3 regions of the Devosia sp. FJ2-5-3 genome follow, and region 1 is predicted to be linked to each of the others. Evidence: predicted binding sites of a transcription regulator. Region 1 holds the regulator's gene; each other region holds the start of a gene.

Region 1 (10,695 bases):
CTTGCGGGCCGAGCAATTGGCGCGACGGGCGAGCGAAGCCGGATTGCGGCTCGGAGCCCCTTCGACCATGCAGGTCGGCCCCGAGCCGGTCGGGGGCCTGCGCCTCTGCATTGTCGCGCCCCCCAATCGACGACAATTGGAAAGAGGATTGCGCATTCTGGCGCGGCTTCTGGTGGAGGACGAGGAGGTTCTCGTTTAGCGCCACATTTGTGCCCACGAAGCAGGAACCAACGCCGCTGGCCGGGGTTCGGCCTAAGCGATCAGCCTTGCCTCGGAAGTGGGCATGGCGCATGAAAACAAGAGGCAGAATTGAGAGGCCCAATGTCCGAGCGCCCATCCATACTGGCGCCATTTCGCCACGAACATTTCCGCCTGCTGTGGCTGGCGACGCTGGTGTCCAATCTTGGCGGGCTGGTGCAGTCGGTCGGGGCGGGCTGGATGATGACGACCCTCACCACTTCGCACAATATGGTGGCGCTGGTGCAGGCCTCGACGACGCTGCCGATTATGGTGTTTTCCATCGCCGCGGGGGCGCTGGCCGACAATTTCGACCGGCGCACAGTGATGCTGATCGCCCAGTCGGGCATGGCGCTGGTGTCGCTGGTGCTGGCCGTCTTCGCCTTCATGGGCCTCCTCAATCCCTGGCTGCTGTTGACCTTCACCTTTCTCATCGGCTGCGGATCGGCGCTGTTCAACCCATCCTGGCAGGCCTCGATGGGCGATCTCGTGCCCAGGGATGAGCTGCCGGGTGCGGTGACGCTCAATGCCATGGGTTTCAACATGATGCGAAGCGTCGGCCCGGCAGTGGGCGGGCTCATCGTTGCCTTTGCAGGGGCCAGCGCGGCTTTCGCCATCAATGCGGTTTCCTATCTGGCGCTGATCGGGGCGCTTTGGCGCTGGAAGCCCAACCGCGTCCCGGCGCGGCTGCCGCGCGAGACGCTGGGGCGGGCCATGTGGGCGGGCATTCGCTATGTGTCGCTGTCGCCCAATCTGCTGACCGTGCTGTTCCGCGGCTTCCTCTTCGGCGTTGCGGCCATCGTGGTGCTGGCGCTGTTGCCGTCGGTGGCCAGCGAATTCGTCGGCGGCGGGGCCATGGTCTATGGCACGCTGCTCGGTTGTTTCGGGCTGGGTGCTATCATCGGCGCCTTCCTCAATGGGCGCGTGCGCCAACGCTTCAGCAATGAAGCCATCGTGCGCATGGCATGCCTTGGCTTTGCCATTGCCTGCGTGACGCTCGGCTTTAGCCGCGATCCCATCCTCAGCCATCTGGCGTTGTTGCCGGCCGGCGCCTGCTGGGTTCTGGCGCTGTCGCTGTTCAACGTCTCGATCCAGCTCTCCTCACCGCGCTGGGTGGTGGGGCGGGCGCTCTCGCTCTACCAGACTGCCACCTTTGGCGGCATGGCGGCGGGCAGCTGGCTCTGGGGCGCGGCAGCGGACAGCATCGGGCCGGACTGGGCGCTGGCCTCGGCAAGCGTGGTGCTGATCCTCTGCATGCTGGTGGGGTTCCGCCTGGCCCTGCCGCAGTTCGACGACCGCGACCTCAACCCGCTCGACACCTTCAACGAACCCCTGCTGCGGCTCGATCTCAGGCCGCGCAGCGGGCCGATCATGGTGATGATCGATTATCACATCGCCCAGGAGGATATTCCGCGCTTTTTGGGGCTGATGAGCGAGCGACGCCGTATCCGCATGCGAGACGGGGCGCGGCAATGGTCGCTGCTGCGTGATTTGGAACATCCCGAATTGTGGGTCGAAAGCTACCACGTGCCGACCTGGATCGACTATGTCCGGCACAATATGCGGCGCACCAAGGCCGATGCGGACAATATCGACCAATTGCGGGCGTTGCACCGGGGCGAAGGCAATCCGATGGTGCATCGCATGATCGAACGCCAGACCGTGCCGCTCAACGATACGACGCCGCTGCGCGATACCCCGGAGGTTGGGCCTTAGGCGGCGGGGGTTTCAGGATGGTTGCGGCCTAGGGTGACAAACAAGGCCCCCCACCCTCGTTCCCTCCCCACAAGGGGGAGGGAGGCGGATGGGTTTGCAGCGTCGAGTGCCGAACGGACCCCCACCTAACCTCCCCCTGGGAGGGGGAGGGATCGGCCGGTGGCCCTCAAGCTTCTAGCGCAAACTCAGGCCGATGGGACGCTCCCCATAAGGGGAGGGAGGCGAGGGCCGAGCGTGGTCATTTGGCGGATGAGCGCCGCCCGTCGGCGTCGATGATGATTTCGCCGTCTTCCTTGGTGAAGGGGCCGATGTCGGGGTTTTCGAGGAGGTCGAGGACCAGTTCGGAGGGGCGGCAGAGGCGGACGCCCCTGGGGGAGATAACGAAGGGGCGGTTGATGAGGATGGGGTGGGCCAACATGGCGGCGATCAGGTCGTCGTCGGTGAGGGCTGGATCGCCGAGGCCCAGCGCCTCATAGGGCGTGTCTTTCTTGCGGAGGGCGTCGCGGACCGAGAGGCCCGCCTCGGCGATCATCCAGCGGAGGCGCGCTTCGTCGGGCGGGCTGGTGCGGTAGTCGATGATTTGGAGAGGCTCGCCGCTCTGGACGATCATGGCGAGCGTATTGCGCGAGGTGCCGCAATCGGGGTTGTGATAGATGGTGATCATGATCAGGCCGCCTGGCCGAACCGTTCGTCGAAAGCATAGCCGGCGCCCCGCACGGTGCGGATGGGATCGGCTTCGCGGCCGCGATTGATGGCGCGGCGGAGGCGACCGATATGGACGTCGACCGTACGCTCGTCGACATAGACATCATTGCCCCAGACGCCGTCGAGGAGCTGTTCGCGCGAATAGACGCGGCCGGGATGGCGCATCAGATATTCGAGCAGGCGATATTCGGTGGGGCCGAGATGGATATCGCGATTGGCGCGGCTGACGCGGTGGGTGGTGCGGTCGAGTTCGAGATCGCCGACCTTGAGCGATGCGGTGACCAGATTGGGATTGGCGCGGCGGAGGAGGGCGTGGATGCGCGCCAGAAGCTCGGGAACCGAGAAGGGTTTGACGACATAATCGTCGGCGCCGGTGGCGAGGCCCCGCACGCGTTCTTCTTCCTCGCCCCGGGCTGTCAGCATGATGATCGGCACGCGGGCGGTTTCCTCGCGGGCGCGCAGGCGACGGCAGAGCTCGATGCCGGATACTTCAGGGAGCATCCAGTCGAGGAGGATGAGGTCGGGCAGTTTTTCGGCAATGGCCTGCTGGGCCTCGTCGCCACTTTCGGCCGTGACCACGCGAAACCCTTCGGCTTCGAGATTGTAGCGCAGGAGAATGGCGATATCGCCTTCGTCTTCGACAACGAGAATTGTCGCGGGCATGGAGGTGCTCCGTCGTTCGGGCTCGGGTGAAGGAGCCGTGTAGTCGGCGTTTGGGGCCTCACCCCCTCCCTTCCTCCCCCTTCAAGGGGGAGGTGGATGAGAGAGCTGTGCGTCTCGTCAGATCTTGATCTGCTGGCGCTGGAGTTGCTGGACTTCGGCGGTCAGCTGCTTGCCGGTGGCCAGGTAATAGGCGCGTTCGGCAATGTTGGTGGCGTGATCGCCGATGCGCTCGATATTCTTGGCGCAGAAGAGAAGATGGGTGCAGGTGGTGATGTTGCGCGGATCTTCCATCATATAGGTCAGCAATTCGCGGAAGAGCGAAGTGTGCAGGGCATCGACCTCGTCATCGCGATTGCAGACCTCGACGGCGCCGCCCGCATCGCGATTGGCATAGGCGTCGAGCGCGTCCTTGACCTGGCGGAGGACCAGCGCCTTCATGTTTTTCACCCCGTTATAGAACGAGGGCTGGAGGCTGATGCCCTCGAGCTTGAGCGAGCGGCGGGCCAGTTGCTTGGCCATGTCGCCGACGCGCTCGAGATCGTTGGCGACGTGGATGGCGGTGATGATGGCGCGCAAATCGGAGGCCATGGGCTGGCGGCGGGCGATCATGGACACAGCCATGTCGTCGATCCGGCGCTGCATCTCGTCGATGCGCTGGTCGGCGATGATGGTGAGGTCGGCCAGTTCCCGGTCGAGGGTGATGAGGGCCTTGGTGCCGTTCTCGATGGCGGCCTCGACGAGGCCCCCCATTTCGGCGATGGACTGGGCGAGGGTGAGAAGCTCCTCGCTATAGGCGGTGACGATATGTTCGGCGTTGGACATGAATGGCTCCTGTTCCGCGATCAGCCGATGCGGCCCATGATGTAGTCCTGGGTCTGCTTGTTCACCGGATTGGTGAAGATGTCTTCGGTGTCACCCTTCTCGATGAGATTGCCCAGGTGGAAGAAGGCGGTCTTCTGGCTGACGCGGGCCGCCTGCTGCATGGAGTGGGTGACGATGACGATGGTGTAATTGGTGCGCAGCTCGTCGATCAGCTCTTCGATGATGGCGGTGGCGATCGGGTCGAGGGCCGAGCAGGGCTCGTCCATGAGGATGACTTCGGGGCCGACGGCGATGGCGCGGGCAATGCAGAGGCGCTGCTGCTGGCCGCCGGAAAGGCCGGTGCCGGGCTCGGCGAGGCGATCCTTGACCTCTTCGAAAAGTCCGGCCTTGCGCAGGGAATTGACGACGATCTCGTCGAGATCGGTCTTGTTGCGCGCGAGGCCATGGATGCGCGGGCCATAGGCGACATTGTCGTAGATCGACTTGGGGAAGGGATTGGGCTTCTGGAACACCATGCCGACGCGGGCGCGCAGTTCGACCACGTCGAGATCGGGGGCGTAGATGTCCTCGCCGTCGAGTTCGATGCGGCCGCCGACCTTGGCGCCCTCGATGGTGTCGTTCATGCGGTTGATGCAGCGCAGGAAGGTGGATTTGCCGCAGCCCGAGGGGCCGATGAAGGCGGTGACGGCGCGATCGGGGATGTCGATGGAAATGCCGTGCAGGGCCTGCTTGGCGCCGTAGTGAACGGTGACGTCGCGGGCGGTGAGGCGGATCGGATGCTCGATCAGCGCGGCAGGATTGGCGGCGGGGTTCATTGCAGCGTCCATGGCAGCGTCCAGGGTCTGGGTGGTCATCTTTACCTTACCGGCGAGCATATCCATTTTGCGGGATCTCCTTAAGCGCGCTTTTCGAGGCGCGAGCGCAGGAAAATGGCGATGGCATTGAGCGTGATCATGAAGGCGAGCAGCACCATGATGGCGGCGGAGGTGCGGGCCTCGAAGAAATTGCGGTTTTCATTGGCCTGCCAGAGGAAAATCTGGACCGGGAGGGCGGTGGCCTGTTCGACCGGGGTGGCGGGCACGGCGGCGACGAAGGCGTTCATGCCGATGAGAAGAAGCGGGGCAGTTTCGCCCAGGGCCTGCGCCACGCCGATAATGGTGGCGGTGAGGATGGATGGGAAGGTGACCGGCAGCACGTGGTGGAACACCATCTGCGTGCGGCTGGCGCCCATGCCCAGGGCTGCCTGGCGCAGGGCCGGGGAGACGCCGCGCAGGGCGGCGCGGGTGGCGATGATGATGGTGGGCAGGGTCATCAGCGTCAGCACCAGCCCACCCGCCAGCGGCGCGGAAAGCGGCAGGTGGAACCAGTTGATGAACACCGCCGCGCCGAGCAGGCCGAAGACGATGGACGGCACGGCGGCGAGATTGTTGATGTTGACCTCGATGAGGTCGGTGAAGCGCGATTTTGGCGCGAATTCCTCGAGATAGATGGCGCTGCCGACCCCGATGGGCACGGCGAGGACGACGACGATCAGCATCATCCAAAGCGAGCCCATGAGCGCACCAAGCAGGCCTGCGGCCGCCGGGGAGGAGCGGCTGTCGACATTGGTGAAGAGCGACCAGGCAAAGCCCTGGGTGATGATGCCCTCCTGCTCGAAGGCATCGATGAGGGTGCGGGCGGGGGCGGACAGCTGTTGCTGGGCGTCGCCCAAATCGCGGTTGATATTGCCCTTGGCCCAATTGTCGGTATTGGCCGAGGCGAGCAGGGTCACAGTGCGGGTCTGGCCGAGCACGGAGGGATCGTTGACGAAGATCTCGCGGACGCGGTGGCGGGCGTCGGTCTCGGGAATGGTGAGGATCTGGCGGCTGTCGATCTCAAAGCCTTCCGGCACGGCGGCGCGCAGGGAGGCCTCGATGATGCGGTTCCAGTTGAGCATGGCAACCTGCCGCTCCCAGCCGAGGCGGGCAGCGCGGTATTCGGCGTCGGACTGGCCTTCGGTCCGCACCGGGGCCGGATCGACCTTGATCACCTCGGGATCGAAGGTGACATCGAGCGTGATGTTGGCCTGGGTAAAGGCGGGGATGCCCTTGCGCAGCACATCGGTGAACAGCATGGCCACAAAGCCCAGCGCCAGGACGATGGCGACAATGCCCGAAACGCGGAAGATGCGTTCGCCCAGATGACGGCGCTTGAGACCGGCGCGAACAGCGGCGCGGCGGGCGACGGCGTCAGCGGGAGCGCTGTAGGACTGGTCGGTCATTCATACTGCTCCCGGAAGCGGCGGACGATGTAGAGGGCAACGATGTTGAGGCAGAGGGTCATCACGAAGAGCGTGAGGCCCAGGGCAAAGGCGACCAGCGACTGGGGACCGGTGAAATCGGTATCTCCGGTCAGCTGGTTGACGATGGAAACGGTGATGGTCGAGACCGGCTCAAGCGGATTGCCGCGGAGGATCGGCGCATTGCCGGCGGCCAGAACCACGATCATGGTTTCGCCGATGGCGCGGCTGACGGCGAGGAGGAAGGCGCCGACAATGCCGGGCAGGGCCGCGGGCAGCAGCACATTGCGGATGGTTTCGGACTGGGTCGCGCCCAGGCCATAGGCGCCATCGCGCAGAGTGCGCGGCACCTGGTTGAGAATGTCATCCGAGAGCGAGGAGATGAAGGGGATGATCATCACGCCCATGACGAGGCCCGCCGTCAGCGCGCTGGTGGCGCTGATCGAAAGGCCGATGGCATCGCCGAGATTGCGCAGGAACGGGCCAACCGTGACGAGGGCGAAGAAGCCATAGACGATGGTGGGGATGCCGGCGAGAATTTCGACGATCGGCTTGACCACGGCGCGGACCGACCGGTGCGCATATTGGCTGAGATAGATGGCGGTCATCAGCCCGATCGGCACGGCGACCAGCATGGCGATGGCCGAGATCATCAGCGTGCCGGTCAAGAGCGGCAGGAGGCCATATTGGCCGGCGTCACCGGCGCCGGTGGAGGAGAATTTTGGGGCCCAGACGGTGCCGAAGAAGAAGTCGGCCGGGCTGACAAAGGTGAAGAAGCGGAAGGCTTCGGTGACCAGCGAGGCGACGATGCCCAGAGTGGTGAGGATGGCGACGGCCGAACAGGCGATCAGCGCCAGGGAAATGGCGCGCTCGACCTCATTGCGGGCGCGAAGGCGCGGACTGATGCGCTTGCGGGCGAAGGTCAGGCCCAGAATGCCGAGGCCCGCCGCAGCGCCGATCATGATGAGGAAGCTGAGGAGCTGGAACCGCCCTAGATTGTTTCCGGCAGCCTGTTCGAATGGCTGGATCTCGCCGGTAACGCCGAAGCCGGAGGCGATGTCGCGGATGCGCTGGAGCTGGGCGTTGAGGCCCAGCTGGTCGAGGCTGGCGACGACATCGGCCGGGAGCTGGGAGACGGTGAACCAGTGGGTGACGCCCGGCGAGAAGAAAGCCCAAATCGCCAGGACGAGCAGCGCGGGAATGAGCGTCCAGAGCGCAACGAGGGCGCCATGATAGTGCGGGCGGGAATGGACCCGCTGCCCGTCGGACGTGACAAGAGCGCGGCTTTTCGACCAGCCAAGGTGGTAAGCCAGGCCAAGAAGAACGAGGAGCAGACCGGCAGCGATCGTTGTGTTCACTTTGTCAGGTTTTCCTGGCTGACACGGGAGGAGATGCGGGCCGCACCGGAGGCGATGCGACCCGCAGGATTGGTTTTACTGGGCCTGGAAGGCGGCGAGGACTTCAGCGGACTTTTCGGCCGGCTGAGGGATGAGGCCAGCGGATTCGAGGATGCCGCCCGTGCCCGAAACGCCCTCGGAGAGGAAGTATTCGGTGAATTCGGCGAGGCCCGGAATGGTGCCGATGTGCTGGCCCTTGACGTAGAAGAACAGCGGGCGGCTGACCGGATATTCGCCCGAGGCAACGGTTTCGAGCGAGGGCGAGACGCCATCGACGGTTGCGACCTTCAGCGTGTCGCGGTTCTGGTCGTAGAAGGAGAGGCCGAAGACGCCGACCGTATTCGGATTGGCGGTGAGGCGCGCGAGGGTCTCGGTGTAGTCACCGGCGATCTCGACCACGACATCCTGGCGGAAGGTGGTTTCGACGGCCTCGATTTCCTCGTCGGAGAGGCCTTCGGGCAGCTCGGCTGCTTCAGCGCCGGGGGTGACGACGCGTTCCTGGAAGACTTCGCGAGTGCCGTGATTGGAGCCGGGGATGGCCAGCGCGATCGGCTGGGCCGGCAGGGACGGGTCGATCTGGTCCCAGGAGGTGTAGGGATTGTCGACGAGTGCGCCATCGACCGGAACCTTGGCGGCGATGGCCTTGAACACCTGGGCAGGGGTCAGGGCGAAATCGGCGCCGGAAGCGGCGGAGGCGAAGACGATGCCGTCAAAGCCGAACTGGATCTCGCGGATGTCGGTGACGCCGGCTGCGGTGCAGGCTTCGCGCTCGCTGTCGCGCATCGGGCGGGAGGCATTGGCGATGTCGATGGTGTTGGCGCCGACGCCTTCACAGAACTGGCGGAAGCCGCCGCCGGTGCCGCCGGAGCCGACGACCGGGGTCTTGAACTCGGGGAAGGTGGCGCCGAATTCTTCGGCCACGATGGACGAGAAGGGCAGGACCGTCGAGGAGCCGGCGATCTGGATGGTATCGCGCGACTGGGCAAAGGCCGGCGTGGCGAAGGCGGCAAGCGCGAGAATAGCGGTGCTGGCGTAAAGTGCGGTCTTCATGAAAGTTCCCTTTCGGAATTCGGTTCTGAGCCGGGCCAGCCATGATGGGGCCGCCTCGTGACGCCGCAGACCTTATTGGTGCGCATTAACGGTTTTATTGCGGTTTCGTGACGTGTGTGTGACGGATTAAGATGCTGATAAATCTAGGAAATTTTCTAAAGTGAAGGGTTTGTGACGGGATTTGTGACGCGGTGTCAGGGGAATCCGAGAGGCTTTCGGCTGGTTGCTATATCGCACCCGTCCCTGCCAGCCATTCGAGCGTAGCTCTCACGGCCTTCTCGCCGACAATCGCTCCACTGGAGCGATTGTTGAAGCGGCTCGAAGCCCTCAAGGGGGAGGGTATCTGCCGGTGGGTGGGACGCGGCTTCGGCTCGGAGACATCCACAATTCCGATGTCATTCCCGCGGAAGCGGGAACCTCTGTTTCTCCTGGGGGCGGTTGTGCCGGAAAGGAAACGGAGGTCCCCGCAACGGGGAGGGTGGCCGCCGGTGGGTGGGGTGGAGCCAGTGCTTGCATTGATTTTGGTAGGAAGGGCGCGCGCCTCGTCCGCGGGCGGTGCTGTCTCGGGCCTGCCCCGAGGGTCTCGTCCCAAAAAAAACCGTCGATACGGGGCTCGCGAAGTGGCCCTCGGGTCGAGCCCGAGGGAAGCTTGGTGCCCTGTTGAGGGATACGGAAACCCCAAAACCCCCTCCTAACCTCCCCCTGGCAGGGGGAGGGACAGCGTCGGTGCAAAGCCAGCTAGCGCAGGATCGGGCGGAGTTCGGCCTGGACCTTGCGCATGAGGGGCAAAAAATTGGCGATCATGTGCGAAGTGGAGGCGCGGGCGGTCTGGGCGCCGATATTGATGGCGGCCACCACCTTGCCGGAGGCGTTGTAGAGCGGCACTGCGATGGAGCCGAGGCCGAGTTCGAGCTCCTGGTCGATGACGGCAAAGCCCTGGGCGGCGATGACGGCAAGCTCGGTGGTGATGCCGGGAATGTCGGCCTTGGTGCGATCGGTATAGGCGACGAGATCGGATCGGTCGAGAATGGCGCGCGCCTCGGCGGGCGGCAGGGCGGCGAGGAGCGTGCGGCCCATGGAGGTGCAATAGGCGGGCAAGCGGGCGCCGGGGGCGAGATTGATCGACATGACGCGGCGCGTCGAGGCGCGGGCGATGTAGAGAATGTCGGTGCCGTCGAGCATGGCGGCCGAGGTGCTTTCGCTGGTTTCGCGCGACAGCTCTTCGAGGAAGGGCTGGACGAGGCGCGGTAGCGGCATGGCCGAGAGATAAGTGTGCCCGAGGCTGAGGACGCGCGGGGTCAGCTGGAAGAATTTGCCGTCATAGCTGGCATAGCCGAGATGGACGAGGGTGAGCAGGCACCGTCGCGCCGTGGCGCGCTCAAGGCCGGTGCGTTCGGCCACGTCGGTGATGGAGAGGCGGGCGTGCTCTTCGTCGAAGCACTCGATGACCGCGAGGCCCCGGACCAGTCCGTTGATGATGTCGCCCTCGCGCATCTGGGCGTCCCTCTTGCCGATCCCGGTGGTTGGGGCGAGCATTACTGCATGGGCGGTGGCAAGGGAAGTGGCAAGCAAATCGGGCGGAGGCAGCCTGGAAAGAGCCTCCGCCCGATTATTTCGTCAGTTGCCCAGAGTGGGCGCCACTTCCTTGGCGGCAGCGCGAACGGCCTCAAGGGTCTTGTCGACGACTTCGTCATTGTGCTCGGAGGAGACAAACCACGCGCCGCGCTCGAGGACGCGAACGCCGTTGCGCAGCAGGGCCTGCGAGAACCGCGAATAGCCGGCCTTGTCGGCGCGGGCGAGGTCGCGATAGTTGCGGGCGGGCGCGTC
Region 2 (10,695 bases), 520 kb from region 1:
ACGAAAAGCCCTCAATGCCGACCCCGGCGTTTTGAACGCCGCTCAAAACGCGCCGCGCCAAGCCTGCGAGGCAAAACGGCAGGCGTAACTGTCCTTGGACGGATCGCCGGCCGACCCACCTTGTCCGGCCCCCTCCCCGCACCGGCGTGGGACATGCACGCACCACGACTTCCAGCGCTGGCGCTGGCCACAACGGCCTTCGCGCCGGCACTAGCCATTGCCCAGACATCGCTCGGCGTGTTCGCCCCGCAAACGGCGACCATGGATCTCGACACCGCCTGGTTCACGACCCAGGTCGAAGAAAAATTCGGTGTCGATCTGAACTTCGAAACAACCGGCTACGATTCCAGCGCCGCGGCTGACCAGTCTCCTCTATAAAGGCAAGTATCCCGCGGACAAGCTGTTCCCCTATTGGAGCCTCTGGACCGACGCGTCCACGGCTGACGAGCTGGCCCAGCTGCAGGTCAACCTCCAAAACTACTTCACGCAGTCCAATGCCGAGTTCATCACTGGCCAGCGTGACATCAACGACGATGCCGCCTGGGCAGCCTACCTGGCCGACATCGAGAGCCTGGGGCTGCCTCGATATCTCGAAATCTTCCAGGCCGGATATGACGCCTCGTCCAATTAGGACCCGAACCACCTGAACTGGGGCCTGGCTCACTCCTGCAGGACGTGTGGAGCGCCAGAGCCCGGTTATCTGGTCACAAGGTGGGCACCGGCGGGCAATTGCAGGAATGGTTGGACGACTGGGACCTCAGCGCACCGGAAATGGATCACCGCCACGTGTCCCACCTCTATGGCCTTTATCCCAGCCATCAGATCACGCTGGACCAGACGCCGGACCTGGCCGCCGCTGCTCGACGTTCGCTGGAGCTTCGGGGCGATGAAGCAACCGGCTGGGCCATCGCCTGGCGCCTCAATCTTTGGGCGCGGCTCGGTGAAGGCGAACACGCTCACGCGGTACTGAAATTGCTGCTGAGCCCGGAGCGGAGCTATCGCAATTTGTTCGATGCTCACTCACCCTTTCAGATCGACGGCAATTTTGGTGGTGCTGCAGGTATTCTTGAAATGATCGTCCAATCCCGGGAGGGATCCATCGGCCTCCTCCCTGCCCTCCCCACGGCCTGGCCAAGTGGGTCGATACGCGGCGTTTGGGCGCGCGGCGGCATCTCTATCGATATGGACTGGCACGACTCCAAGCCCACGCGCGTCGAACTGAATTCAACCGTGCCCGTAAATTGCGTGGTGTCCTGGACGGACAAATCCGGGTCGGTGAACCTTCCAGGAAATGCAGGGCTTCGGATTATCTGACCGTCGATCAAACGCGCTGCCCCTTGCGGGCAAAGGAATGGTGACAGCGGCGCGACCGCCGCTGCCACCAGATTGTCAGCGGTTGCTGATGGTCCAGAAATCCTGCCAGTCCTGCAGCTTTGCGAAGTCGTCAGGCGTGGTGACCGAATTGTTCACATAGAGCTGGTCGCTGTAGTGGATGACGCCTGAAGCTTCGTCTTCCGGCATGCGGGCCTTGGTGTTGGTCGAGATCTTGCCGTCGGCCAGCTGCGGCGCCATGCCTTCCTCGGTCATCATGAAATGCACGAAGAGCTTGGCCGCGTTCGGGCTGTCCGTCCCCGTGGCGATCACGGCGACACGCGGGGTCAGTTGGCCCACCCATGGCTTGACGCCTGCGCAGAGGCCCATGAAGAAGTTGTTGTCGCGTGCGTCGCGGAAGATGGCGGCGCTGACAAAACCCATGAAGGGTTCGGTCTGTCCGGGTGCGCCCACGATCGGGCCGACATCGGTGTCCGAGCGCGTCACATTGGGGCTGTTGCCCGCCAGGCGCTTCACCCATTCAGCCGTGGCGCTGGCTTCCGTGGTTTCGAGCGGCGTGCCGTAATGGGCTTCGTAGGCGGCGCGAACCGCGTCATCGGCATTTGTCTCGATCTGGTTGAACCAGAACATGGTCTCGTTGCGCAGCAGCGGATCGGGGATCGCGACGCGGCCCTTCCACTCTTCGTCGGTCAAGGCCCAGATATTGCTGATCGGGCAGGTCTCGCCATAGACCTCGGTATTATAGACCCAGACCCAGGGATTATTGCTGGTGATGGCGGGGTTCTGGTACTCGATCGGGACAAAGCTGGCGAGATCGGGCGGGAACCAGCTGATGCCGGCATTCTGCGGAATAATGCGCGACATGACCGATGGCAGATTGCTCATGTTGAACACGTCGGACTGCACATTGTTGGCAGCGTGCTCGCGCAGCAGAACGTCTTCCTGCTCCTGGGCCGCAAGCTTAACACCGGTTGCCTGGATGCCGTATTTGGCTGTGAAATTCTCGGCCATCTTGACGATCTTGCCGGTCGCGTCGACCACGACGATCGGGGGCTCGGACTTGGCCGCTTCGATCAGCGCCTCGAGGGTATAGCCCTCGTCCGGGATACCGAGGCTGGCCTGCTGGGCCAGTGCCGCGCTGCCGACCCCAGCCACGGCGGCCATCGTCACGGCAGCAAAAATCGAGCGGCGAAGGCCGCGTTCAGAGATCATCATGGGATCCTCCTTGGATGATGACGTTTTAGAAAATTTGCCCGCCCTGGGCAGGCGACCGGCGCATTCCGTCCGCGTCGAACAGGTGCAGGTGCGATGGCTCGGCCCAGAAGCTGACATCTTCGCCCGCCGACAGCGTCGGCGGCTCTGCCGTCAGCGCAAACACCTTGCGCTGCTCGGTCACCATTTCGACGATCCAGTTGCCGCCGGTGGGGACGACGTCGACCAGCGTGGCATCGGCCGTGACCGGCGCCGAGCGCGGACGCGCCGCCCCTCGCGGTGCCAAATGGATGTTTTCCGGACGAATGCCGACCGAAGCGACGGAGCGAGCCTGTTGGGCGTCGCCGGACAGATAGTTTTGCATCCAACGGGTGACGGGATCCGAATCCGCCATGGTGACGATGTTGATGGGCAAATTGCCGACGAACTCAGCGACGAACCGGTTGGCCGGTCGCTCATAGATGTCGTCGGGGGTGCCCACCTGCTGCAGCAGGCCTTCGCTCATCACTGCGATTGTGGTCGAAAGCGTCATCGCTTCCCACTGGTCGTGGGTAACGAAAATGAAGGTTGAGCCCAATTCGCGATGGATGCGCTTGAGTTCGGCGCGCATGTCGAGGCGTAGCTTGGCATCGAGATTGGATAGCGGCTCGTCCAGCAGGATGACGCTGGGATTGATGGCGAGCATGCGCGCCAGTGCGACGCGCTGCTGCTGCCCGCCGGAAAGCTCGGACGGATAGCGAGCGCCATATCGGCCGATGCCCAGCGTATCCATCACCCTGGCCGCAATGGCGACGCGCTGGCTTTTTTCCACCTTGCGCAGCTTGAGACCGAATTCGACATTCTCCTGCACGGTCAGATGCGGCCACAGGGCATAGTTCTGGAACACGAGGCCCATGCCCCGGCGCTCGGGCGGCAGGAAGATACCGTCATCGACGGAGTCTACGGGCTTGCCATCGATCAGGATCTGGCCGGCGGTCGGATGTTCCAGCCCGGCGATCATGCGCAGGGTGGTGGTCTTGCCGCAGCCGGAGGGACCGAGCAGGCAGAGAAATTCCGATTCCGGGATTTCGAGGGTCAGGTTCTGCACCGCGCTGGGCATGCCGCGGCGATAGGTTTTTTCCACATTGCGCAAACTGACGCTGGACATAGCTTTATCCTCCGATGCCGTCGGCGAGACTGCTCTTGCCGAGTTTCTGCACGAGCATCGTTCCGCCGAAGGCCACGATGCAGATCATGATGACGACCGCGTTGGCGGCCTGGCTGTAGCCGTAATCGACCAGCCGGATGGCGTAGGTAGTCAGCAGGTCCGTGCCCGGCACCGCCAGCACGACCACGAGGCTCAATCCCTTGATGCCGGAGATGAAGGGCAGCAGGATCCCCGAGGTCAGGGCGCGTCGCTGAATGGGCAGGACGATGCTGGTCATGCGCCGCCACCAGCCGGCGCCGGCCACCTGCGCGGCCTCCTCGGAATCCTTGCCCAGCTGCATCATCGCCGAGATGCCGGCGCGCGAGGCGAAGGGCATCTGGTCGGCGAGCAGCGCGATGATCAGGATGGCCGAAGTACCGTAGAGCGCCGGGACCGGGCCGCGTTGCACCGCGAACATCGAGAGATAGGCGGCGGCAAAGGCGATGCCCGGCACCAGATACGGCAGGAAGGTAATCTGACGCAGCAGCACGCCGACGCCGCGTATCGGCGAACGCACCACAACATAACCCACCAGCAGTCCCAGCAGGCCTGCGCCGATGGCGGCCGAGCCGACCATCCAGATCGTATTCCACGTCGCCGTCCAGAATTCGCCGGTGAGCAGAATGCCCTGGCGAAGGGCTGTGGTGGTGAGGTTGGAGCCGATCCAGTAATCGAGGGTGAAATTGGACAGGGAGAAGTCTGCGGGCACCCGCATGATCGTGGTGAGGAAGAGCGCCATCAGCGGAATGAAAGCGCTGACGAGGAACACGAGGCCCGCAAGTGCGGTGGCCGGCATGCGCCATGCCCCGAGTTTGGTGGTGCCGCTCTTGCCGCCCTTCGCGCCGATGGTGACAAAGCGCTTGGCTTGCTTGAGCAAGGCCATGTCGATCAGCACCGAAGCCGAACCCAGCACGATGATGGTGCCCGCCAGAACAGCGGACATACCGGACTGACTGGTGGAAATGGCCCGGAACAGCGAGGTTGCGAGCACGTCGAACCCCACGGGCACGCCAAGGACGTAGGCGACGCCGAAATCCCCCAGACATTTGGCAAAGATCAGCGTCAGCGCCGAGATCAGCGCCGGGCGCATCAACGGCAGGATGATCTTCGTCGCCACCACAAAGGGGCTCGCACCAAGCGAGCGCGCCGAATCTTCGAGTTGGGTATCGAACTGGCGCAGCGCATTGCCGAACAGCAGGATGACGAAGGGTGCGTAATGCAGCGCCAGGATAATCGCGATCGGCATCATGCCGTAGGACAGCCAGTTGGGCGGCGCCCATCCGAGCGCCTCCGCCCAACTTTTCATGCCGCCCGTGGTGCGGTTGCTGAACAGCGTCATCCAGGCGAGGGCGAAGGTCCAGGACGGCAACATATAGGGCACGATCAGGGCTGTGGCGAACCAGCGGCGGCCGAGCAGATCGGTGCGGCTGATCAGCCATCCCATGGCGCCGCCCACGACCAGCGCCACCACCATCGCGAGCATGGCGACGAGACCGGTATTGAGCAGCGGGAACCAGAAAATGTCCTGTGCGACGCGCGACAGGAAAGCGCGCTCGAAATAGTAGGTGGTAAAGGCCCCCAGATCCGCGCCGATGCGCGCCTGGTCGGCAAAGTGCACGCGAACCGCATCACTGAGCAGCACGACGATGGGCGCGGCGATGAGATAGGCAAACAGGGCCAGAACCAGCAGCCCGACCATGGCCGTAGGCTCGGCGGTGGCAATGCGCAGGGCGTAGACAAATGGTCCGATTCCGCCTTTTCGTGGCGCCTCGCCGGTTGGCGCAAGGGTTGATGCATTGGTTTGGGTCACGGCAAAAACTCGCAAAAAGCTTCCCTTGGCCGCGCAGGGGCGCAGCCGGCACATGGACATTTCTGGGTTCAGTGAGCGCTAGTGTGGGGCGGCTTGCCCCTCGTCCTCGGGCGGATCGACTACGGTGCCCGGCCCGGCCGATTGGCGCGCGACGGCATTCACGACCGCCCAGTCCCGCGCATACGAAATCGGCACGAATTGCTCGTCACCGTGAAATTCCTCCCGCATTTCGTCGGTAAAGCGGAAGCTGAAGAAACACGCTTTCAGGGCCTCGGCCAGCTCGGGTGCCAGATCATGCGCATGGGCAAAGGACGAGGTGGGAAAGGTGGGGCTGGTATAGATGACGCGAATATCGTCACGCCGGACGAGACCGCGCTCGATCATCCGCTCCAGCACATCGGAGGCGACGGCGGCCATCTCATAGTCACCGGCAATAACGCCCTGGATCGACTTGTCATGCCCGCCGGACATCACCGGCACATAGTCGATGCCCGGCTCGAGGCCCTCGGCGGGGAAAAGCGCGCGCGGTGCAAGATTTCCCGAATTGGAAGACGGCGAGACATGGGCCACGCGTTTTCCCTTGAGGTCTTCCAGAAGCTGATAGGGACTGCCGGCGGCGACAACGGCGATCAATTCATAGCCGCGCAACACGTCGCCCACGCCCTTGCCCGCGAAAGGAACTGCACCGGCCTCATTGACCGCAACGCTCGTGGGACCGGTAGCAAATCCGGCAAAATGCAGGCGCCCGGTCTTCATCGCATCGATCTGAGCGGTGTTGGACTGAACCGGGTAATAGACCACCTGGCGATCGAGACATTGCTCCAGGTGATTGGTCAGCGGCTTGAACACGCTGGCATAGACGGCTGGATCTTCGATGGGAGTATAAGCCCAGACCAGCGTCTTGGGCGTGCGCCACTTTGCTTGGTCCAGCGGAAGGTCTGCAACTAAATCTGAATTGTTGTCGCAGAATTCTGCAGAGAGTTCGAGCGTCTTCTGACATTCTTCGGCCAGAACTGCAGAAGAAGACAATAATACGCCTCCCGCAATGCAGGTTAATTTCCAGAACATGTTGCAGATACCTCCGGCGACAGGGCCGGAATCATCTTGATGTGATTTCCGACCTTGCCGATTTCGAGCAATTCTATATTCTGTTTTGGCTGTCATAATCCTGTCACTTCGCAAGAATGCGCATCCTCCTTATCGAAGACTCCCGCGACATTGGCGACGCTATCGCGGCCAAGCTCGCCCGCGAAGGCTACAAGGTCGACCGCGCCAGCGATGGCTTGAGCGGCGAGGACTTCGCTGTGAGCGGCAGCTATGACCTTGTCGTGCTCGATATCAACCTTCCGGGCAAGGATGGTTTCGCCATCCTGCAATCCATGCGCGAGGCCAGGACGCCGACCCCCGTGCTCGTCATTACGGCCCGCAATCAGGTCGCCGACAAGGTCAGCCTGCTCGACCTCGGCGCTGACGATTACCTGGTAAAGCCGTTCGATCTGCTCGAATTGACGGCCCGAATTCGCGCTGTGATCCGACGCAGGAACGGGGTCAGCCAGTCGATCAACGTGCATGGCCCGTTGCGGGTCGATCTGGGTGCCCGCGCCGCTTCGCTCGATGGCCAGCCGGTCGATCTCGGCAAGCGGGAATTCGAACTGCTGGAACTGCTGGTCGCCAATTTCGGCAATCCGGTCAGCAAGGAGCAGCTTGTGCTGCGCCTGTTCGGTCACGACGATCAGGGCTCACCCAATGCCATCGAGCTATTGGTGTCGCGCCTCAGGCGAAAGCTGGAAGATAGCGGCATCGAAATCGTCACCCAGCGTGGGGTCGGCTACCAGATCGGGCTTGCAACGACGCCTGCGACGCCCCGATGAGCCACACGGCGTCTATCCAGCAGCGCATCCTCATCAGCGCCGCCCTGTTGTTCTCGTTAATCGGGCTGGTCCTCTTCGCGATGGCGCAACATCTCGGCCAACGGGCCGCCGACGAGGCCTTTGACCGTGTTCTCAGCGCCGCGGCGCTGTCGATTGCCGATACGATCGAAATCCAGGATGGCGGCCAATTTGCCGTCGACATTCCCTACGCGGCCTTTGCCATCCTTGGGACCTCGAAGCTCAATCGCATCTTCTACAAGATCGCTGCCCCCGATGGCTCGGTTGTCACCGGCTCGCCCCTCCTCGGGCTAGACCTGCCGCCGGCAGTCGGCCCGGACATGCGACTGGTGGACAGCACCTATCGTGGCGCACCGGTCCGCATTGCGTCAGTCGCCCGCTACCACGCCGGAATGGGTGGCCTCGAAGGCGGCTGGGTGGACATAGTGGTGGGTGAAACCCGCGAAGCGCGCGAGGAACTCTCGCGCCAGCTGACATTCAACGCCGTCTTCCCCGCGATCGCCGTCGCCACTCTGGCTTTCCTGCTCATCGGCCTCAGTGTTCGCCAGGCCTTCGTGCCATTGCGTGCGGTGGAAAGGGCGATCCGTCGGCGAGCACCGTCCGATCTTGGCCCCATCACCGGCGCCGTGCCACGCGAAGCGCAGGCCCTGGTGTCCACGCTCAATGAATTCATGGAGCGGCTGGATTCAGCGCTGACCGGCCTGAAGCGGGTCACCGCCGATGCGGCCCATCAATTGCGCACGCCCCTCACGGCGCTTCGTGCGCTCGCCCAAATCGCTGTGGAGGAGGCCCCCGCCGGTCCATTGCGCGACCGGATCGAGCGCATCCATGCCAATGCAGTGGGCGCCACAGTGCTGGCCAACCAGTTGCTGAGCGACGCCACCGTGCTGCACCGGCTGGAAACACAGGCCAGCGAACCCGTGGATTTCGTGGCGCTGGTGCGGGAGGCCGTCGATCGCCTCGAGGCGAGGGACGACGCTCTCGCCATGCGGATAACCTCTGATCTGCCCGATCAGCGCGTACTCGTGGAGTGTGACCCGGTGGCCGCCCGCGAAATGGTGCGCAATCTCATCGAGAATGCCCTCGTCCACAGCCAGGGGCCGGTGGAGGTGAGCCTCGTGCGCCACAGATCCAGTGTTGACCTCGTAATTGCCGATCGCGGGCCGGGCATCCCCCCTGAAATGCGGACGCGCGTCTTCGAGCGTTTCGTGCGCGGCGACGAGTTCGGGCCAGGATCGGGCCTTGGCCTCGCCATCGTCGACGCCGTGATCCGCGCGTCCCATGGCACGATTTCACTCAAGGACCGGCCCGGTGGTGGCCTGGTCGTGACGGCCACACTACCGCGCAAGCCATCACCAAATCGGGCAGCGCTGGGGCTGACGCTCCTGCTTGCGCCTCTGGTGTTCGGCATGGGTCTGCAGCCACACCCCACTTGGGCCCAGAGTGCATCGCGGATCGAAATCATGGGACCGGTCGAGCCCTCCCGCATGTCGGCGGCGCTCGATCTGCTGTCGAGGACAGGGCTGAGCGCTGACTATGTTCAGGCGCGTCCGCGCCAGATCGCGTCACGCATTCAGACCGGCGCCCAGCCGGCGCCCGACCTCGTGATCCTGCCGGCGCCGGACATGGCGGTGTGGCTGGCCAATGAAGGGCACGGTTACCCGAATTACCCCCAGAGCGATCCCGGTTCCGCAGAGGTGTCGCATTGGCGCAATGAGGTCTTCGCCATCGCTTCGGAGCCGGCGGTGTTCGTGTTCCGAAGCGACGCGTTCACCGCCACCGAGATCCCGCAAAGCCGCCTCGCACTGGCGCGCTTGCTCGAAACCAATGCCGAGCGCCTGTCGATGCGGGCCGGGCTGGTCAATATCGGCATAGACGAGTTGAGCTACACATTGGCCGCACAGGATTCCCTGCGCTCGCCCCTGTTCTGGCGCGTGGCGCGGGCGTTTGGCGCAGCGGCCGCCCGCATCTACGACACACCCGACGAAATGCTGGTCGCGCTGCGTGAGGGCAAGATCGACCTTGCCTACAATGTCCCGCTCTCGGTGGCCCGCGTCTACTCTGAAGCCGATCCGACCATAAAGATCGTCATCCCGGCTGATTATGCACTCGCCCTGCCCTGGGTGGCGCTCATTCCCGCGACGGCCAAGCGCCCCGATTTGGCGGGCATCGCCATCGACGCACTCCTTGGTCCAGATGGCCAAAGAGCCCTTGTGGGACAACTATCGGACGCAACGCCCACCAATCTGCAGCGTGTCGAGCTTGGACCCGAACTCCTGGTCTATCTCGACGCCATGAAACGCACGCGGTTCCTGGACACCTGGTTCCAGTTGGTCACGCAATAGTCGCGGCCCCTGGCTCTGGTCGGTCACCGGTGCATTTCTGATCACCACGAATAGTGCCTCTGCTCAAGACGCAAAGGCAGCTCGAGATCGCTCCGGCGTGCTGTGGCAAAGGGCCGCCTCCCTTCCATGGCAGGGAGGGGGCCCACAATGTCCGGGGCAAAGGCCGGTTCTTGTCAGGCGAGTTTCGCGGGAGGGCTCGAAACCTTGTGCGCGAACAGGTTTCGCCCAAACATCAACCACGACCACGACCGGCTGCGCTGCTCAACGACAGGTTCGTCGAACGGCGCTACATCCTCGACCACGCGACCGCCGACACGCTTGTAGCCGATATCCCACAGCATGCGGTCGCTCAGCCCGTCAAGGTCACCACTACCGCGAAAGCCGTCGAGATCGACGGCCAGGCCGTACGCTAGAAGTAAAGAGTAGTCCATGATACCCTCTCCATTGCGAAAGCGCCGAACTCTGAGTGAGTAGCGTTGTTGCCTGTCACTGGTTGGCGTTCTCAAGTGGATCACCCTGGGCGCTATGACACCTCCACCGTTTGGTGGAGCTCCTCGAATGAATTCAAGTTCTGTGAGCTCCGGAGGACGGAATGGAGCAAGCAATTGCCGTGGAGGCAATGTCGGACCTGGTGGCATCGATCTATGACTGCGCCATCGATCCCAACGAGTGGCCGCGGACATTGGCGGCCCTTTGCGATGCGATGAACTTCAAGAGCGCGGCGCTCAATCTGCGCAGCTACCCCTCAGGCGACATTCTGCTGCTTTACACCACCGGCATCGAGCAGCATTGGCTCGAAAAGCTGCATGGCTACGGCGCCGAGGCGCTGGAGCAGTGGGGCGGGATTGGCAAGCTCCTCACCTATGACCCCAACCAGCCTGCCCTGATGTCCGAGAAGCACAAGGAAGGGCTCACCGAGGC
Region 3 (10,695 bases), 310 kb from region 1:
CAGCCGCGCTTCGCGGCAGGACATCCGCCCGCTCGAAATCGGCCTGCTGAACCTGATGCCCAATAAGGAGCGGACCGAGACGCAGTTTTCGCGGCTGATTGGCGCCACCCCGCTACAGGTCAATCTCAGCCTCGTGCGGATCACCGAGCACCAGTCCAAGCACACCTCTGAGGAGTATCTCAACTCCTTCTACCAGACCTGGGAAGAGGTGCGCGAACGCAAGTTCGACGGCTTTATCGTCACCGGCGCGCCCATTGCGCATATCCCCTTCGAGGACGTTCGCTACTGGAACGAGATGCTCGAAATCATGGCGTGGACGCGCACCAATGTGCACCACACCATGTTCATCTGCTGGGGCGCCCAGGCCGCACTGCACCATTTCCACGGCGTCCGGCGCCACCGCATGGAGGAAAAGGCCTTCGGCGTCTTCCGCCACCGCATCGTCAATTCGCGCTCGCCATTCCTGCGCGGCATGTCCGACAGCCCGATGATCCCGGTCTCGCGCTATAACGACATCGACCGCACGAGCGTGGGTGATGATCTCGACGTTTTGGTCGACAGCGATATCGGGCTCTGCATGCTGGGCGACCGGGCGGGCAAGGCCGTCTATTTTCTCAACCATCTCGAATATGACAACCGCTCGCTCGCCGACGAATATGACCGCGACGTCCAGGCGGGCCTCAGCCCCAAGCTGCCGGTCAATCTGTTCCCGGGCGACAACCCCGCCGTCGAGCCGGAAAATCGCTGGCGCAGCCACGCGCATCTGTTGTTCCAGAACTGGATCAACGAGATCTACCAGACGACGCCATACGATCTGAACGAGATCGGGCAATAAAAAAGGGGCCGCTGCAGCGGCCCCTTCGCTTTTCAGCCAAAGGCTCAGACGGCGATCTTGCCGCCACCCTGCCTGGTCACCACGACCACGGAGGGGCGAACCGGCATGGCGGGATCGAAATCCGGCCAGCGGGTGGAGAGGTCTTCGTAATAGGACGGACGCCCGAACCCTTCCCAATCGTCGCCGCCATCGCCTGGATGCTGCACGGCGAGGAACAAGGTCTCCCCATCATCGGTAAAGACCGGGCCGCACATTTCAGCGCCAACCGGCACGCGGAAGAAGAGCTTGGAGGTTGCACGTGCCTCCCCTTCCGTATCCACCGCCCACAGACCATCCGTGCGGCCGGTGGCCGAGGGGTTGTTGCCATCGGTTGAGACCCAGAGGCGGCCATCGCTGTCGACCGCGCAATTGTCCGGCATGCCGAACCAGCCATTGGCGGTCGTATCGGTCGAAAAACTTGCCCCGACTTCGGCAATCGAGGGATCTCCGCATTTGAGCAGGATTTCCCAGCTGCCGCTCGTGGCGGCAAAGTCACCATCGCGCTCGGCGATCTCGATGATATGGCCGAAGGCGTTCTTGGCCGTCGGGTTGGCCGCATCGACCTGATCCGCCTCGCGACGGGTATTGTTGGTCAGCATGACATAGACCTTGCCATTGCTGGCGTTCGGCTCGACGTCTTCAGGGCGGTCCATCTTTGTGGCGCCGAGGAGATCGGCGGCGCGGCGTGTCTCGATGACGATATCGGCCTGGCTGGCAAAGCCGTTCGCTTCCGTCAGCGGTCCCTCGCCGTGGACGAGCGGCAGCCATTCCATGGAGCCATCCGCGTCGAACTTTGCGACATAGAGCGTGCCGTCATCGAGCAGGTCCATATTGGCGGCGCGGTTGTCGGGGTTGAAGGTCCCGGCCGTCACGAATTTGTAGACATAGTCGAAGCGTTCGTCGTCGCCGAGATAGAAGACCACGCGGCCATCCTTGCTGACGATGGACTCGGCGCCCTCATGCTTGAAACGGCCCAGCGCCGTGCGCTTTTTCGGAACCGAGTTGGGATCCATCGGGTCGACTTCGACGATATAGCCGAAACGGTTGGGCTCGTTGGGCTCCTTGGAAACGTCGAACCGGTCATAGAAGGCCGCCCATTCATAGGACCCTTCGGGCAGGCCAAGGCGCTCGTAATTGGCCGCTTCGGGATGGTCGGCAGGCAATTCGCCGCCGAAATAGCCGTGAAAATTCTCCTCGGCCATGATGTAGGTGCCCCAAGGCGTGACGCCGCCGGCACAATTGTTCAGCGTGCCGAAAACCCTGGTGCCGGTCGGATCCGCATTGGTCTTGAGCCGGTCGTGCCCGGCCGCCGGACCGCGCACTTCCATCTCCGTTTCGGCGGTGATGCGGCGATTATACTGGCCGTCCCTGACCACCTGCCACTTGCCCTGGTCCTTGCGGATTTCGACGATCGTGCCGCCATGGGCCATGAGCTCGATATCGACCTGCTCCTTGCTGAGCGGGTTCATGGTGATCGTGCCCTCGGCCAGCGTGACGAGGCCCGGGAACATCAGGTGCGGATTGGTGTATTCGTGGTTGACCACAAGCAGGCCATGTTCGCTCGAGCCATCGAGGGGGATATAGCCGACATAGTCATTGTTGTAGCCGAACTGTCGGGCCTGGGCGGCAGCGGTCTGGTTGGCGGGGTCGAACTCTGGCGCGTCGGCGAACAGCCCGTCGCCCCAGCGCAGCAGAATATCGGCGTCATAGCCCTCGGCCACGTGATGGGTCGCGTCGACCCCGGCCTCGACTTCAGTGAACGAAAAGGCCGAAGCACCCGCCGCCTTCGCTTCGCCCGCCGTCAGGAGCGCCAGCGGGCTGACCGTGGCGGCAATGGCAGAAACCGCCAGCGAGCCCTTGAGGAAACCGCGGCGCGAGAAACGGACACTGATCAGCTCGCCCATGGTCGGGTTGCCCGACAGATTGCGCGGCTCGGCATCGGCGGCCTCGAGCTGTGACGTCTTGAAGATGGGGGTCTGGTCGTTCATCGATCGCTCCTCAACAGCGGGCCCGGGAGGGCCGGTCGGAGCGGGAATAGAAGGGGAGGATGACGCCTCCACTACAGGGACGCGACAATTGTATGAACTTGACACCTCTTTGCAAACCGCGCCCCGCTCCCTACCTTGCAGGGACGAATGGGGACAATGCCTTGCCACAGCCGCCGACCACCCTGACCGACGAACTGGGCATTGCCCTCTCCAATCTTGCCGACAGCGCCACGGGAGTGTTCACGCCCACGCTGCGCCTCGGCGTGACGGGGCTGAGCCGGGCCGGCAAGACCATCTTCATCACCGCGCTGGTGCACAATCTGCTGACCCAGGGCCGCCTGCCCGGCTTTACGCCCCTGGCCGAGGGGCGCTTCATCGGGGCGCGGCTGGCCGAATATCCCGACGCTACCATTCCCCGCTTTGCCTATGAGCAGCATCTTGCGACGCTGACCGGCAACCCGCCCGAGTGGCCGGAGGGCACGCGACGCATTTCCCAATTGCGCCTCGTCCTCAAATTCCAGTCGGCCAAATGGTGGTCGGGCATGCGCGGACCGACAACGCTCAATCTCGACATCGTCGACTATCCCGGCGAATGGCTGCTCGACCTGCCCCTGCTCGGCCTCACCTTTGCCGAATGGAGCAAGGACGCGCTCGCCCGCGCCAATCTGCCCAGCCATCTGTCCGAAGCGGCTGATTTTCTGGGCGAACTCGACAAGACCGATGTGAAGGGCCAGGCCACCGACATTCTGGCCGAGCATCTGGCCGGGGCGTTCACCACCTATCTCCGCCGCAGCCGCGAGCACGGAGCACTCGAAACCCTGCCGCCGGGTCGGTTCCTGCTGCCGGGAGACCTCGAGGGCTCGCCGGCGCTGACCTTCGCGCCCCTGCCTCTGCCAGCTGGTGACATCCCGCGCAACAGCCTCTATCGTATGCTGGAACAGCGCTACGAGGCCTATAAGGACCGGATCGTCCGCCCCTTCTTCCGTGACCATTTCGCCCGGCTCGACCGGCAGGTGGTGCTGGTGGATACGTTGCGGGCGCTCAATGCCGGTCCCGGCGCCGTCAGCGATCTCGAAACCGCGCTGACCGCCGTGCTCGCCTGCTTCCGTCAGGGGGAGGCCAATCCGCTGCTGCGGCCCTTCACGCGACGGATCGACCGGATACTCTTTGCCGCCACCAAGGCCGATCACGTCCATCACACGAGCCACGACAAGCTCGAAGCCATTCTCAATCGCCTCGTTGCCGATGCAACCAAGCGCGCCCGCTTTGCGGGAACCGAGACCAAATCCATCGCCATGGCCGGCATAAGGGCGACCAGCGAGGGCACGATCCGCGAGGGCGGCGAGACGCTGGCAACCCTGATCGGCACGCCGATCGCCGGAGAGGAATTGGGCGACACCACTTATGACGGCAAGACCGAAATTGCCTTGTTTCCCGGTGACTTGCCGGCAAGGCCGGATTCATTGTTCGAGGATGGCAGCCCCGTCGAGCTGAATTTCTTGCGCTTCGCGCCGCCGCAAAAGCTCGAGCGCAACGCTTCCGGCGACCCTGTCCTGCCCCATATCAGGCTCGACCGGGCGCTCGACTATCTCATCGGAGACTGGATGGCATGAAGCGCCCTGTTGCCCACACCATTACCCCGAGCGCGCAATCCGCCGAACCGATGCGCGCTCCCCGCGCCTTCACGCCCGACCGCGCAGAAATCGTCGAGACGGCGTTCGAGCCCGAACTCGATCCCCAACTGATCACTCCACCACCCCGGCGTATGAGCTGGATCGGCAGGATCGCCTGGACGACGGGTGGCATTCTCGTTTCCGCCGGGCTGGGCCTTGCCGCGGACCGGCTGATCCGGGACCTCTTTGCCAGCAATGAATATCTCGGCTGGATCGGCCTTGGTGTGCTTGGCGCATTCGTCGTCGCCGTGGCGGCGCTCGTGTTTCGAGAATTCCTGGCGCTGCGCCGCCTGCGCGTGCTCGATGCGCTCAAGGCTGACGCCACCAAGGCCAGCCTCGAGAATGACCGCAAATTGGCCGGAGCGGTGGTGAGCCATCTCGATGGCGTCTATGCCGGCCGCGCCGATCTTGCCCGCGCCCGGGACGAGGTGAACCGGCACCTCCCCAATCTCTTCGACGGGACCGAAGTCATTACCCTCGCCGAGCGCAATCTCATGGCCCAGCTGGACGCCCGCGCCAAATCGCTGACGGCGGCCTCGGCGCGCCGCGTGGCCCTGGTGACGGCCGTCTCGCCCCGGGCTCTCATCGACATTGCCTTCGTCATCTACGAAAGCGTACGGCTTGCGGGGGCGATTGCGGCCCTCTACGGAGCCCGCCCAGGCTTTTTCGGGTTCTGGAGGCTCGCTGGGTCCGTGCTGACGCATCTGGCCGTCACAGGCGGCCTCGTGCTCACCGATGGCGTCGTGGAGCAGCTCGTGGGCCAGGGCTTGGCGGCAAAGCTCTCCGCGCGATTGGGCGAGGGCGTCGTCAATGGCCTGATGACGGTTCGCGTCGGCATTGCCGCCATGCGCGTCGTCCGTCCCCTGCCCTTCGACGCGCTCCCCCAACCGACCGTCCGGGATTTTATTCCCGAACTGGTCAAGGTGACACAGGACGTCGCCAAATGATCAGGCTGCCTGGCTGAGCCCTTCGAATTTGTCGAAGGTTTCGACCCGGGGCCGGGCAAAATAATAGCCCTGGAACAGCGAAATATCGGCCTGGCGGAGCGCGGTCAGCTCTGCTTCCGTCTCGACGCCTTCGGCCAGCACGACCACGCCCATTTCCCGCGCCATGGTGACGATGGCGCCGATGATGTGCCGACGCGCCGCGGAGGTGTCGATGCCGCGCAGCAATTCCATGTCGATCTTGATGAGGTCGGGCTGGAATTTGGCCAGCAGGCCGAGCCCGGCATAGCCGGCGCCGAAATCATCGAGCGCGGTGAGGAAGCCCATGCGCTTGTATTCAGCCACGATATTGGCGACATGAGCCACATCCGCCATGCGCTCGTTCTCGGTGAACTCGAACATCAGGCGCTGCGGATTGAACTGGGTGCGCGCCGCTGCCGCCAGGGTGGCGCGAATGCATGCCTTGGGCTCATAGACCGCATTGGGCATGAAATTTATCGACAGGCGAGCGGTGGATGAGGCCGGCAGATGCGCGCCGGCCAGTTCGATCGCCTTGACCCGGCAGGCCTGGTCGAACACATAGCGGTTCGCTTCGGTGACGGCGGCAAGCACCGCGCCAGCGCCCTGCCCGTCCACGCCCCGAACCAACGCCTCGTAGCCCCAGATTTCGCCCTGGACCACATCCACTATGGGATGAAACGCCATGGTGAAGGCAATCGGAAACGGCGCCGCATCTTTGCAGCCTTGGCACGAAACGGCACTCATGGACTAACCTATGTTACGGAAGTATAAGGGAAACTTCCCTATCCTGCCGCATAGGCCTTAAAGCATCGCCAACGCTGGCGTCAGTCCTTGGCGGCGCTGGGGGCGAGGGTCAGCCTGAGGCCGTCGAGAGCATCCGAGCAGAGTATCTGGCAGGAGAGGCGCGAGTTCGGCTTCACGTCGCCGACGCTGTCGAGCATGTCCTCTTCTTCGTCGCTGGGGGCGCCCACCGCGTCGAGCCAGTCGCTATCCACATAGCAATGGCAGGTGGCGCAGCTCAGCGCCCCGCCGCATTCGGCCTTGATGTTGAGGCCCCAGTCGCGAATGACCTCCATGACGCGCCAGCCCTCGAGCCCTTCGAGCTCGTGCACTTCGCCTGCCTGGTCGGTAACGGTAATTTTCATGGGTCGCTCCTCAACAGCGGGCCGTGAATAACGCCCAATGGGCCAGCCGCGCAAGAGCGCAGCACAGCCCCACACGCCAGGTCATTCCCGCGCAGGCGGGAACCCCCTGTTTTATGGAAACGGAGGTCCCCGCTTGCGCGGGGATGACACCGTGATTGTATCAGCCCTTAAGCGACGCCGAGCTTCTTCTGCAGCTTGGTCGAGCTGGTGGTGTACTGGAACACCACACGCTCATCGGGCGAGATGATCTTCTTGGCGGCCTGGGCCATGAGGGCAGCCTCATGGAAGCCGGAGAGGATCAGCTTGAGCTTGCCCGGATAATAGTTGATGTCGCCGATGGCAAAGATGCCGGGGACCGAGGTCTCGAACTTTTCGGTGTCGACGACGATGGTGTTGTCGTTGAGTTCGAGCCCCCAATCGGCGACCGGGCCGAGCTTCATGGTGAGACCGAAGAAGGGCAAGAGGCGCGTGGCGGGAATCGAGAGATCGCCGGCCTCGGTGGTGAGGTGGACGTGGTGGATCTGGCCGTTCTCACCGTCGAGCTTGGCGATCTGGCCGAGCTGGAAATTGACCTTACCTTCGGCCACCAACTCCTTCATCTTGTTCACCGAAGCCGGAGCCGCCTTGAAGGCGTCGCGGCGATGGACCAGCGTCAGCGTGCGCACGATCGGCTGGAGGTTCAGCGTCCAGTCGAGCGCGGAATCGCCGCCGCCGACGATGACGACATCCTGCCCGCGGAAGTCTTCGATCTTGCGGACGGCGTAGAACACCGACTTGTTTTCATAGGGTTCGATATCGGCCACTGGTGGGCGCTTGGGCTGGAACGAACCGCCACCGGCGGCGATCACTACGACCTTGGCGTAGAAAATCTCATCCGCATCGGTCTCGAGGCGGAACGAGCCGTCTTCCAGCTTCTCGATGGTATTGACCATGCGCGAATAGTGAAATTCGGGCGCAAAGGGCGCGATCTGCGCCATGAGATTGTCGGTCAGCTGCTGCCCGGTCACGATCGGGAAGCCCGGAATGTCATAGATCGGCTTTTCCGGATAGAGCTCGGCGCACTGGCCGCCCGGACGATCGAGAATATCGATGAAGTGGCATTTGAGATCGAGCAGCCCGAGTTCGAATGCGGCGAACAGCCCGCAGGGGCCCGCGCCAATAACGACGACGTCGGTAGTGATCTCGGTGCTCATTTCTACATGTCCAAGCTAACCGAGGCGCCCTGACTGCCCCGGCATCATTCCCGCGAGAAGGGGAATATGTGTTTAGGGAAACCGCGTGTTCCCGCGGACGCGGGATATCACGGCACTAATATGATGTGTGCTATCCACTTAGCCTAGGAAACACGACGAAGGAAGGGGCGGGTCCCCAACGGAATTTCCGTCACGCCAACCGGCTGATAGAATACGGCCACTTCTGGCAATCGGTTTTCGATCAATGCCTGCCGCGTGGGCTCGTGGGTGACCACCAGCGCATTGATGCCGCAGCGCCGCATCAGCGGAATCTGATCCTGAAGGACATCGCCTACAGCCCTGATTTCTCCGGCATATTTCAGCCGTTCAGCGAGCAGGCGCGCCGTCGAATAACCTCTGCCATCACTGAAGGCCGGGAATTTGATGGCGATCGAGACAAAGCGGGAGAGGTCGTCGGCAGCGTCCTCGATCTTCTCGCCCGGCGCGACAACAAGCCCCAGCGGGTGGGGATTGGCGAGGAATTCGGCGTGATTGGCAAGGAACACGGCCAGGGGCACGTGCACGTAGCGCGCTTCCGACGGGTTGGTGCCCTCTTCCCAATCCTTGAATGGATCGGCGATGAAGGCGCCATCTTTCCACAGCGTATGGCGGTTTGCGGCAGTCATCGGATTGGCGATCGCTCCACTGAAATCATAATGGATGCCGCATTCCTTCTTGTTGAGGCCGCGCCACCGTCCGGCGCGCGGATCCTCGCCCTCGGCAACGATCGAGGTGCAGGGGGCGCAGCCAATGGACTTGTAGCCTTTGGCATAGAGCGGGTGCTCGGGCAAGTTGTGCTTCTGCCGATATTCGACGACGTCGGCATCGGAGAAATAGGCCAGCGGATTGACCTTGATGCGATCATCGCTGGTCAATTCGAAATGCGGCAGCACGCCGCGCTCCTTGGTCTGGTAGCGCTTCCGGCCCGTCACCCAGCCACCATATTGCTCGGTGATCGGCTCCAGCGGCTCGGTCTTGCGGATATGGCAGCAGCTGTCGGGATCCGTTTCCCACAGATCGCCATGCGGATCGAAGCGCTTGATATCGGCCGGATCGGGATGGATGCCGTGGACATTGATGAGGCCGAACTGCTTTTTCAGCGTCTCGACATAGTCCAGCGTCTCGGCGAAATGCTTGCCCGTCTCGAGGAAATAGACCGGCATGGACGGATCGACCTGGGCGACCATGTGCAGCAGCACCGCCGAGTCAGCGCCGAAGGACGACACGATGGCCAGATCGCCCGGCAAGACTTCGGCCACCGCATAGCGCAGCACGCCGACAGCGTCCATTTCGTCGAACATGCCGTTGAGCGCCAGGATGCCAAGCGCACGGAGCTTGTCATTGGCCACCGGCACGGGGGCGAGTTTAGGCAAGGCCATGGAGAGTCTCCCAAAGAGGAGCGGAACGAGCGAATCTATCGCCCCCTCGCCCCTGAAGGGAGAGGGTCGGGGTGAGGGGTTCGGTGTCGGGGAAGAGCACCGCGCACAGGACAGCGCTGAACCCCTCACCCGACGCAAGAGCGTCGACCTCTCCCCTCAGGGGAGAGGTGAAAGAGGCATCAGGCTGCACCATACAGTGCCTCCTTGAACGGGGCTTCGCCGAGGCGGCGATAGGCGGCGAGGAAGGGTTCTTCGGCACTCGTCCGATTGGCGATGTAGAAATCAACGAGCTTTTCGATCGCGGCAGGTACGCGCTCAGCCTCGAAGCCGGGGCCGATGATCTTGCCCACGGCAGCGTTCTCGGTGGCGTCTCCGCCGAGCGTGATCTGATAGAGCTCGCCGCCCTTCTTCTCGACGCCCAGAATGCCGATATGGCCGACATGGTGGTGGCCGCAGGCATTGATGCAGCCGGAAATCTTGATCTTGAGATCGCCGATTTCCTTCTGCCGTTCGGGCGCGGCAAAGGCCTTGGAGATTTCCTGCGCGATCGGGATCGAGCGGGCATTGGCCAGAGCGCAGAAGTCCAGACCTGGGCAGCAGATCATGTCGGTGATGAGATTGTTGTTGCCCTCGGCCAAGCCATTGGCAACCAGAACGTCATACACCGCCCGCAGATCGGCGATGGCGACATGCGGCAGAACGAGGTTCTGCTCGTGGGTGACGCGCAGCTCGTCGTGGGAGTATTTTTCCGCGAGGTCCGCAACCACGTCCATCTGGACGTCGGTGGCGTCGCCCGGTGCACCGCCGATGGGCTTGAGTGAAACCGTAACCGATGCGTAGCCGGTCACGCGGTGCGGATGGAGATTATTATCGAGCCACCGGCCATAGGCGGGGTCGATGATCGACTGATAGGCCACGTCGATTTTGTCGCCGGAGCGGTCGGCGAAATCGGGTGGCGCGAAATAGGCGGTGATCCGGTCGAGTTCTTCCTGCGGCAGGGTCAGAACGCCACCGCGCACTTCGGCAAACTCGGCTTCCACCTGCCCCTTGATGCTTTCAAGACCCTCTTCATGGACGAGAATCTTGATGCGCGCCTTGTACTTGTTATCCCGGCGACCATAGCGGTTGTAGACCCGCATGATGCTTTCGAGATAGGCGAGCAGATGCTCGTTGGGCACGAAGGCATTGATCAGCTTGGCGATCATCGGCGTGCGGCCAAGGCCACCGCCAACCCAGACTTCCCAGCCGATCTCGCCTGCCCCGTTCACAGCGGCCTGGAGGCCGATATCGTGGAAGCGAATGGCGGCGCGGTCATTGGGCGAGCCTGTGATGGCGATCTTGAATTTGCGCGGCAGGTAGGAGAACTCCGGGTGGAGGCTCGACCACTGGCGCAGGATTTCGGCGATTGGACGCGGATCGATGATCTCGTCGGCGGCGGC

The links. Region 1 encodes PhoB, which activates phosphate uptake and scavenging genes when phosphate is short. Its sites were predicted from a motif close to TGTCATNNANCTGTCAT; they were not measured.
Region 2: the regulator PhoB is predicted to act here: its motif matches at 6,699-6,715, upstream of phnD (phosphate/phosphite/phosphonate ABC transporter substrate-binding protein).
Region 3: the regulator PhoB is predicted to act here: its motif matches at 2,922-2,938, upstream of N0P34_RS08005 (PhoX family phosphatase).

The regions. Positions count from the first base shown of each region.
Region 1 is NZ_CP104007.1:1,359,517-1,370,211, forward strand. It holds gene N0P34_RS06555 (PLP-dependent aminotransferase family protein) at 1-199, shown strand, start outside; gene N0P34_RS06560 (MFS transporter) at 322-1,953, shown strand; gene arsC (arsenate reductase (glutaredoxin)) at 2,192-2,620, opposite strand; gene phoB (phosphate regulon transcriptional regulator PhoB) at 2,620-3,321, opposite strand; gene phoU (phosphate signaling complex protein PhoU) at 3,439-4,143, opposite strand; gene pstB (phosphate ABC transporter ATP-binding protein PstB) at 4,164-4,958, opposite strand; gene pstA (phosphate ABC transporter permease PstA) at 5,039-6,403, opposite strand; gene pstC (phosphate ABC transporter permease subunit PstC) at 6,400-7,779, opposite strand; gene N0P34_RS06595 (substrate-binding domain-containing protein) at 7,855-8,868, opposite strand; gene N0P34_RS06600 (IclR family transcriptional regulator) at 9,607-10,362, opposite strand; gene N0P34_RS06605 (aspartate aminotransferase family protein) at 10,486-10,695, opposite strand, start outside.
Region 2 is NZ_CP104007.1:1,877,712-1,888,406, reverse strand. It holds gene N0P34_RS09070 (hypothetical protein) at 154-378, shown strand; gene N0P34_RS09065 (glycoside hydrolase family 95-like protein) at 742-1,314, shown strand; gene N0P34_RS09060 (ABC transporter substrate-binding protein) at 1,390-2,547, opposite strand; gene N0P34_RS09055 (ABC transporter ATP-binding protein) at 2,573-3,691, opposite strand; gene N0P34_RS09050 (iron ABC transporter permease) at 3,696-5,555, opposite strand; gene phnD (phosphate/phosphite/phosphonate ABC transporter substrate-binding protein) at 5,619-6,569, opposite strand; gene N0P34_RS09040 (response regulator transcription factor) at 6,725-7,411, shown strand; gene N0P34_RS09035 (sensor histidine kinase N-terminal domain-containing protein) at 7,408-9,774, shown strand; gene N0P34_RS09030 (hypothetical protein) at 9,948-10,205, opposite strand; gene N0P34_RS09025 (LuxR C-terminal-related transcriptional regulator) at 10,367-10,695, shown strand, end outside.
Region 3 is NZ_CP104007.1:1,672,157-1,682,851, reverse strand. It holds gene metA (homoserine O-succinyltransferase) at 1-835, shown strand, start outside; gene N0P34_RS08005 (PhoX family phosphatase) at 880-2,862, opposite strand; gene N0P34_RS08000 (YcjX family protein) at 3,024-4,475, shown strand; gene N0P34_RS07995 (TIGR01620 family protein) at 4,472-5,482, shown strand; gene N0P34_RS07990 (EAL domain-containing protein) at 5,483-6,244, opposite strand; gene N0P34_RS07985 (2Fe-2S iron-sulfur cluster-binding protein) at 6,325-6,645, opposite strand; gene N0P34_RS07980 (NAD(P)/FAD-dependent oxidoreductase) at 6,813-7,838, opposite strand; gene N0P34_RS07975 (phosphoadenylyl-sulfate reductase) at 7,982-9,256, opposite strand; gene N0P34_RS07970 (nitrite/sulfite reductase) at 9,436-10,695, opposite strand, start outside.